Regions from separate parts of the Brevibacillus sp. HB1.2 genome, predicted to be linked through region 1. Evidence: riboswitches for the same ligand, from Rfam matches in the RefSeq annotation. Region 1 holds a riboswitch; the other holds the start of a gene.
The links. Region 1 has a riboswitch for cobalamin ahead of HPY28_RS11110 (ABC transporter substrate-binding protein). Riboswitches for the same ligand answer to the same signal wherever they lie in the genome.
Positions count from the first base shown of each region.

Region 1 (4,211 bases):
AGCACCATGGACTGTTATTTTTCCGGGGCTCTCTATCATGCTGACAGTTCTCGGCTTTAACTTAATCGGGGACGGCTTGCGCGATGCACTCGACCCGCGTATGAAGAGCTAGTCAAAACGCAAAAAGACAGAAGGGCTGGAGGTACCCGTCCTTCTGTCTTTTCTTTTTTTATGTTTCTTCCATGAAGGTGCGGCACAACTGATTGAAAGCAGGAGCAGCTTTCGTGATGACTTGATGCTTCACGTTAGGGATCATCTCGAGTTTTGCTTTTGGCAATTTCATAGTAAGCATCTGTGCATAATGGTGCATCCGTTGATCTTGTTTGCCATAAGCAAGTAAAATCGGAAGCTGAATGTTGCCCAGACGCTCCGTACAATGATAACGATGTCCGGCAGCGTAAAGGTATTTCAGGCTAGTGGGATCTGTTTTGGAGGCCTGTACCGTCCATTTTTCACGCATTTCTGGGTCAGCGACATGTGAGGAAGCAATCGAACGGGCAAGAAGAGGGACTCCGTGAAGCATCGACATTGCCTGTGCCATCCAAAATCGTCCATGTAAATACAGGTCATTCACTTCGGAAAAGCCGCTCACGAGTATGGCGCCTTTTACAGCATCCGAATAGCGAAGACAATATTCAAGGGCGATGGAAACACCTTGGGAGTACCCCAAAATAAAGGGACGTTCAATGCCGAGTGACCGGACAAGCTTATGGAGCTGTTCTGCCAGCTCCCCAATGGAAAAGGGCTTCTCCATCGGTGAACTGTCGCCATGTCCGGGCAAATCAGGGACAATGATCTGATATGTATCTGCGAGTGTTTGCTGATAAACAAAATTGATAGAGCCGATGCATGGCGCATGGATACACAATAACGGCTGGCCTTTTCCCGATATGTGAAAAGCAAACTGCTTGCCATCCTGATGGACGAGTATTTGTTCCATTTTCATTTTCACCCCACCCTTAGGTTGTCCGATATGAAGTAGATTTTTCATTTGAACTCTTCTTTTTTTGATGGGGAAGTGGTATTCTCGCAATAGAATAATTGGTGAAAGCAGGGTGAAGAAGTTGTTTCAAGAGCGCATTTCGAAGCTCCACACGTTTTTGACAGAGCAAGAGCTGAACGCGGTGTTGATTACCTCTCCTAAGCACGTTTACTATTTGACCGGATTTTTTACAGACCCGCATGAACGTTTTATGGGTCTCGTTATTCCTGCTGAGGGAAAACCTTCTTTGATTGTACCTGCTCTTGATCGTGAGGCAGCCGCAGAGGCTTCGTTCGTTCAAGATATCCATACACATACGGATATCCAAAACCCCTATGAAATCCTCAAGCAAGTGTTGCCAGCGAACTTGACGAAGCTCGGTATTGAAAAAAGTCATATGACTGTCGAGCGCTATGAAGCACTTGGACAAGTTGTTCTGGCGTCGAGCTATGTAGATGTGGAAGAGCCACTGCGTGAAATGCGTTTGATCAAATCGGCGGATGAAGTGGAGCGTTTGAAGCACGCTGTTCAGTTGGTCGAGGAGTCCTTGCGGGAGACCCTGAAAAAAGTCAAGACAGGCATGACCGAGACAGAAATCGTAGCTGAGCTGGAATTCCAGATGAAGCGCTTGGGTGCCGAAGGTCCGTCCTTTACGTCCATGGTATTAGCAGGGGAGAAGTCGGCACTGCCACACGGGAAACCAGGAACGCGCCAGGTGCAAGAAGGCGACTTGCTTTTGTTTGATATCGGGGTAGCAGCCAACGGATATGTATCCGATATTACCCGTACCTTTGCTGTAGGCGAGATCAGTGCTCAGCTTCAAGAAATTTACGAGACAGTATTGGCTGCCAACGAAGCGGCCATTGCTGAGATTCGTCCGGGTGTGACTTTTTCGCATTTGGATAAAACCGCTCGCGATGTCATCACCGCAAAAGGCTACGGAGAATACTTCATGCACCGTCTTGGGCATGGACTTGGGATGGATGTACATGAATATCCATCTGTTCACAGCCAGAACCAAGAAGTGCTTCGTCCAGGGATGGTCTTTACGATCGAGCCAGGCATCTATCTGCCAGGTGTAGGCGGAGTGCGGATTGAAGACGATGTATTGGTTACGGAAACGGGCGTTGAAATTCTCACGCAGTTCCCGAAAAAACTGACTACTATCAATGAATGAATAAATCGTAAAATTGAATACGTATCGAATGGTGCTAGATGGCATATGCCGTCAGCTTAAAAGGGAAGTCCGGTGAGAAACCGGCGCGGTCCCGCCACTGTAACGAGGAGCAACTAGCGAATAGCCACTGTTTTTTGCGAGACAAAAAATGGGAAGGTAGCTGGGTGTGTTGATTCGTAAGCCAGGAGACCTGCCATGCGATCATATACAATCGACCCACGAGGATGGGGCAGATGTGGAAACAGCCTATGAAACGGCGCCTTTGTGCCTGCTTATAGCTATATCTACGTTTGTCATGCACCTCCCGATTGAAATGGGGGGTGCTTTTTTTGTGGAGGATTTCGTTCAACTCATCATATACATACAGAGAAGGGGATTACAGATGTTGAAGACAAACAAACCACATGCAGTAATGAAAGGACTAGCTTTCGGTATCATGACAGCTGCTATGCTTTTGGTTTCGGCATGCGGCTCCACTACGACAACACAGGCTCCAGCCAAAACCGAACAAACGGCTGCACCAGCAGCAGAGAGCAAGCCTGTAACACTAACCAATAATGGCATCGAAATGATCTATCCAACAGCACCTGAGCGTGCAGTGACTTTGAACCAACACGTTACCGAAATCATGCTGGCATTGGGCCTGGCTGATAAAATGGTCGGAACTGCATACCTAGACGATAAAATCCTTCCAGAGTTAAAAGCAGATTACGACAAGATTCCGGTACTGTCTGACAAGTATCCTACGAAAGAAGTGCTGCTGGCAGCGAACCCAGACTTCGTGTACGCCGGATGGAAAAGCGGCTTCGGCGAAAAGGGTGTAGGATCGATGCAGGATTTGGAAAAGGTCGGCATCAAATCGTATCTGCAAGCGTCTTCTAGCATGCCTGGCCCGACAATCGACGATGTGTTTGCAGACATTACGAATATTGGACGCATTTTTCGTGTGGAAGACAAAGCCAATGATTTGATTAATAAAATGAAGAGTGAATTGGATCAAACGATTAGTAAAATTGGCAAAGTGGACGAGCCGCTTAAAGTATTCGTGTACGACAACGGAGAAGATAAACCATTCACAGCAGCCAACAACTACATGACGTCCTTAATCAAGACTGCTGGTGGTAAGAACATTTTTGATGACATTCAAAAGGGTTGGGCAGAGGTCAGTTGGGAACAAGTAGTGAGTCGCAATCCTGACGTGATTATTATCGTAGACTACGGTGATAGAACCGTTGAGCAAAAACGCAATTTCCTTTTGACCAAAAAAGAACTGGCGGATATCCCGGCGATTAAAAATCAACGACTAATGGTATTGCCATTGTCCGCGGCTTCTGAAGGCGTTCGAGCACCGATTGCGCTAAAAATTTTGGCGGAAGGACTCTACCCGGATAAATTCAAATAGAGTACACCCCTTTTAAGGGAGGGAATAGCACTGCAACAGTTCAAGTTACCTTATATCATCATTACTCTACTGGTCGGACTCTTCCTCTCGATTACGTTCGCAGTTACCTTGGGTTCAGTGGAAATTAAGCCGACAACGGTATGGAAAATCGCCTTATCAAAAATTCCGATGTTGACCCAATGGATTCAGGTGGATTGGTCCAAAGGGGAGCAAACGATTATTTGGGATATTCGCTTTCCGCGTGTACTCTTGGGGGCGATCGTCGGCGCAGGTCTGTCTGTCGTGGGAGTAGCGATCCAGTCGTTAGTTCGCAACTCCCTGGCTGACCCGTATGTGTTAGGTGTATCTTCAGGTGCTTCCGTTGGAGCTACCTCGGTCATTATATTCGGAGCATTCAGCATGTACGGGCAGTATGCGCTATCCTTTGGCGCTTTTACAGGCTCCCTTGTGTCAATCATTCTCATTTTTACGCTATCCCGTATCGGAGGACAAAACTCGACGGTACGTCTGCTCATGGCTGGAATTGCGATATCTGCGATCTTGTCTGCCATTACCAGTCTCCTTGTCTTTTCAGCGCCGAATGAGCATGGAATTGGGACGGTCCTGTTTTGGTTAAGTGGAAGTCTGGCTGGCGGGAAATGGGAGTACCT
Region 1 is NZ_JABMIU010000003.1:623,700-627,910, forward strand. Features, by position in the region: gene HPY28_RS11095 (ABC transporter permease) at 1-112, shown strand, start outside; gene HPY28_RS11100 (alpha/beta fold hydrolase) at 170-946, opposite strand; gene HPY28_RS11105 (M24 family metallopeptidase) at 1,065-2,159, shown strand; cobalamin riboswitch at 2,172-2,371, shown strand; gene HPY28_RS11110 (ABC transporter substrate-binding protein) at 2,542-3,561, shown strand; gene HPY28_RS11115 (FecCD family ABC transporter permease) at 3,586-4,211, shown strand, end outside.

Region 2 (4,211 bases), on a different contig from region 1:
GCGATGCCAAATTGCAGCTAATATCGCGACGGATGATATCCATCTCGCCGTAATTGGTGATCGTCGAAGTCTCCTGCAACTGGAAGATTTCCGTGCACAGGTTGGACATTTTCACCGAACCGAGATCTTTCAGTGCATGGTTGTTGTTCGCATTCGTTTTGTTCATGATGTACGGATAGCCCGATTCCATTTGAATCATCGCGATTTTGGTCAACATCTCGCGTGCGCTCATCACGGTCTTTTTCTTGATGCGATCGTTTGCCAAGAGCTCCTCGTACATGTCATCGAGGTCCATATCATCCAGATGAACACCGTATTCTTTGTACACGGAGTACGGAGCAAACACAGTCAATGGCTTATTTTCTTCAGCCAGCTTGTAGAACACGTTTGGTACGATCAGGCCGATGGACAACGTTTTGATGCGTGCTTTTTCATCCGCATTGATCTTTTTGCAATCGAGAAACTCGTTGATATCCCAACCGAAGATGTTGTAGTACGCTGCACCCGAGCCTTTGCGTTGCCCCATTTGATCTGCGTAGGAAAACGCATCTTCCAACAGCTTGAGAACGGGCATAACACCTTTTGCTGCGCCCTCGACGCCTTTGATCGGCTCTCCTCGTCCGCGGAGCTTGGACAAGTTCACGGCCACACCGCCGCCAATTTTGGATAGCTGCATACAAGTTCCCAAAATAAAGTTGATGGAGTTCAGTGAATCATCCATTTCGAGCAAGAAGCAGGAGACCATTTCTCCACGGCGGCTTTTGCCTGCATTCAGGAAGGTTGGTGTCGCTGGTTGCAAGCGTTGATCCATCATGGATACTGTCAAACGCTTAGCGAGCTCAAAGTCACCTTGTCCAAGGGACAGTGCCACAACGGCCACCCGGTCTGGATACTGCTCTAAGTACATCGATTTATCGTTCGTTTTCAACGCGTAATCTTTATAAAATTTGGAGATAGCCATGTACGAAGCAAATTGAAAATCAGCGTCATAGGCCAAACGGTAAACTTCATCGACCTGCTCAACAGTGTATGTTTCATAGACGTTTTCATAGAAGTCATTCTCGATCAAATAGTCCATGCGCTCTTTGACACTGCCAAAAGTCATCGTATTGGACTGCACTTCTTCCATGAAGACCGCAACCGCTTCCCGATCCTTTTCCAGTTGATAAAATCCGTCATTGCCACGCTGCATCAGTTCGTTGTTCAATTCAATATGCCGCAATTGCTGCCACCCCACTCGTAAATTGTTCCACGTCACGGCCGGTACCGGACAGTTCAAATTTAGAAATCACCGGAACGCCATATTGGCTCGCGATCGTATCCGCGCTTTTGGCAAAGCTGGTTCCCCAGTTGCGGTTACCGCTGGCGGATACTCCCCGCAGATGGACATGATTTCGCTTCAGGAACGTCGCCACCTTCTCCGGCACTTGTCCGAATCCCGTCGTGTATGTTATCAAAATGAATGGCTCGTCTAGCACCATATCTTGATCAATTTCCACATGTGGCAAATTAATTTTGTTGACGAATCTTCGGACGTTTCCTGTTTTTGAATCATAAGCGATTAGCATGTCCCTCATCCTATCCCCTGCTATTTTTACTCTGTATGTATGTTATTTAGCCAAAGTAAAAGCGCATCCGACGTTTACATGCCGAATGCGCGTGATGACTTCCATCTAGCAATTCGCCAATACGAATTGCGCGCTCGAACACTTCCCTATCTCCCGTAGGTTAAACAGTGCAAGCGGTTAGGCAGGTCTCCTGGCTTTAGGATCATCGCTCCATTTTCACCTTCCCAATCCCTCAAGATCAGTGGCATTCTTTCGCAAATGGAACTCTCTCATTACAGTGGCGGGACCGCGTCGGATTCTCACCGACTTCCCTATTAAGTCTACCAAATCTGGCTGGTAAACACCTCACCGCATCAATATGTAGTTGGTAAAACTTACTTTACCTCAATATATCGTAGGAGTCAAGCTCAGTGTGCGCTCTTTTCGAAAACTAACTATTCTCCTTTTTCGGCTATTGCCAATCTCTGGTTCTCGTTCATATAATAGATTTTGTGTGCGTTGGTTAGCGTTGGAAAGATTGGAGAGTAGCCCTCATGAAAAGCACCGACTATCAACCTGTCGTCATTCCTCGTTCTTACAGTAAAATCATGACTTATCAAGAGCGTGACTATCACATTTTTGTAAGTATACCTGCCGATCCCCCTCCGGAATCAGGCTTTCCCGTCATATATTTGCTAGATGGCAACTCTGTTTTTGCAACCATGACCGAAGCGATACGAATACAATCACGTGGCCCTGAACGAACTGGCGTGTATCCTGCTATCGTCGTCGGGATTGGGTATCCAACGGACGGTCCGTACCATCCTGCCCGTTTCTTTGATTACACGTATGAAGTTCCCGTCACAGAGCTTCCTGGCAACCCACAAGGAGCCGACTGGCCTCAGATGGGGGGAGCAGAGCAGTTCCTCACCTTTTTAGAGGAGGAGCTCAAGCCGAGTATCGAAAACGACTTCCCCATCGATCGGACGCAACAAGCGATTTTTGGACATTCGTTAGGTGGCTTGTTTGTCTTGCATGTACTTTTGTCGAGACCACACGCTTTTCAGCGTTATATAGCTGGCAGTCCTTCGATCCATTGGAATGAGAGCGTACTGCTTGCGAAGGAGAGTCAATTACCGAGCCTGCTGACAGATGACCTCGACGTCCATGCACTCCTCACCATCGGGGAGTTGGAAAACGATGGGCGATTCTTAGTCAAAGAAAAATCTCTGGCGATGATCGAACGATTGTCGTCCATGGGCAAAGGTCAAATCAAGGCTTCCTTTAAAGAATTTGCTGACGAAAATCATTCGTCCGTCTTGCCAGTCTTAATTAGCCAAGGACTCAAATTCGCTACGAAAAAAACTGCCCGCTAAAAATGGGCAGTTTTTGTTTATCATGACTCGCTTACTGTAGAGATAACACTTTGGTGATTTGGGGCAGCTCTTCGATGGCAGATACAATCGTCGGTGTAATCTCTTCATCGGTCACAGAGATAAGCAGGGCATTCTTCCCTTTTTGCTCACGTGATACATTCAACTTGGAAACATTGATTTGATGTTCGGCCAGTTTTCGTGAGACATCATAAATCACGCCTGGATAATCGATATGGCGAACCAACAATCCATGGGCACCTGGAGGTATGCGACACGCACAGTAATTGATTTCACTGATGTACACTTCTCTCCAATCTTGCGCCAAGGTGTACTTGTTCGCTCCTACCCGCAACACCGCCAAATGATTCGCATATTCACCGGAGCTATGTTGGACAGGAACCTTCGTCCCTAGTCCTTCCACTAACTGCGTTGCGATTTCCTCTTTATTTTCATGAGCAAGAATACTTAATTGTGCACCCGCTAACTCTGGCTCGAGTCTTTGAATCAGTTCAGCTAGTTCACGCAGTCCAGCATATTGGGTCATGTGTTGCCTTCACTCTCCCAGTCAGGTTTATCCTTGTTTTCACGGCAGAATCCAAGCTTCCGGCTCTTTCTTGATAGAGGATTCGTTATCAGCACGATACCAAGCCGTCAACGTTTGTCCATCTTTCGTATAGTAGATTCGGTAGATGGTATTGCCTTTTCCGCTATTGGTAAAAGGACTTTCCTCCTTCGGAACCGCTGTCACTCCACCCGCAACTACAGCCCCGCCGTTCTCCTTGATGACGTTTTGGATCGTCGCCATATGCTCTTTACCCATGGAGGCCATCCCAAAATAAGAGATGATCGCCAAGAGAACCGCTCCCGCCAAAAACGAAACGATAATCACTTTTGATTTTTTCGTAGCATCCACCGAGTGCTTCCCCCGTCTATCTTAGTTCTCTTTATCAACTAAGCGTACCTTGTCAATCGTACCGCCACCCAAGCACACTTCCCCATCGTAGAAGACGACAGCCTGACCAGGTGTTACTGCTTTTTGCGGCTGGTCAAAAATGACCTCCACGTTTCCGTCCTCTAGCAGGTGAATAGTTACTCCCTGATCTGGCTGGCGATAACGGAATTTCGCTGTACAAGTAAATGTTTCGGAAGGCTTTTTATCACTCGTCCAGCTAACGTTGGTTGCCAAGAGGCTCTTCGAGTACAGACGAATATGATCAGAGCCTTCACCTACGATCAGGACATTGCGCTCCAGATCTTTGTCTACAACAAACCAAGGCTGTCCGCTCGT
Region 2 is NZ_JABMIU010000007.1:8,626-12,836, forward strand. Features, by position in the region: gene nrdE (class 1b ribonucleoside-diphosphate reductase subunit alpha) at 1-1,222, opposite strand, end outside; gene nrdI (class Ib ribonucleoside-diphosphate reductase assembly flavoprotein NrdI) at 1,209-1,568, opposite strand; cobalamin riboswitch at 1,732-1,931, opposite strand; gene HPY28_RS17210 (alpha/beta hydrolase) at 2,102-2,923, shown strand; gene HPY28_RS17215 (ACT domain-containing protein) at 2,955-3,467, opposite strand; gene HPY28_RS17220 (hypothetical protein) at 3,507-3,836, opposite strand; gene mnmA (tRNA 2-thiouridine(34) synthase MnmA) at 3,858-4,211, opposite strand, start outside.
Region 2: it holds a riboswitch for cobalamin, as region 1 does, so the genes downstream of both, nrdI (class Ib ribonucleoside-diphosphate reductase assembly flavoprotein NrdI) here and HPY28_RS11110 (ABC transporter substrate-binding protein) in region 1, are expected to answer to the same signal.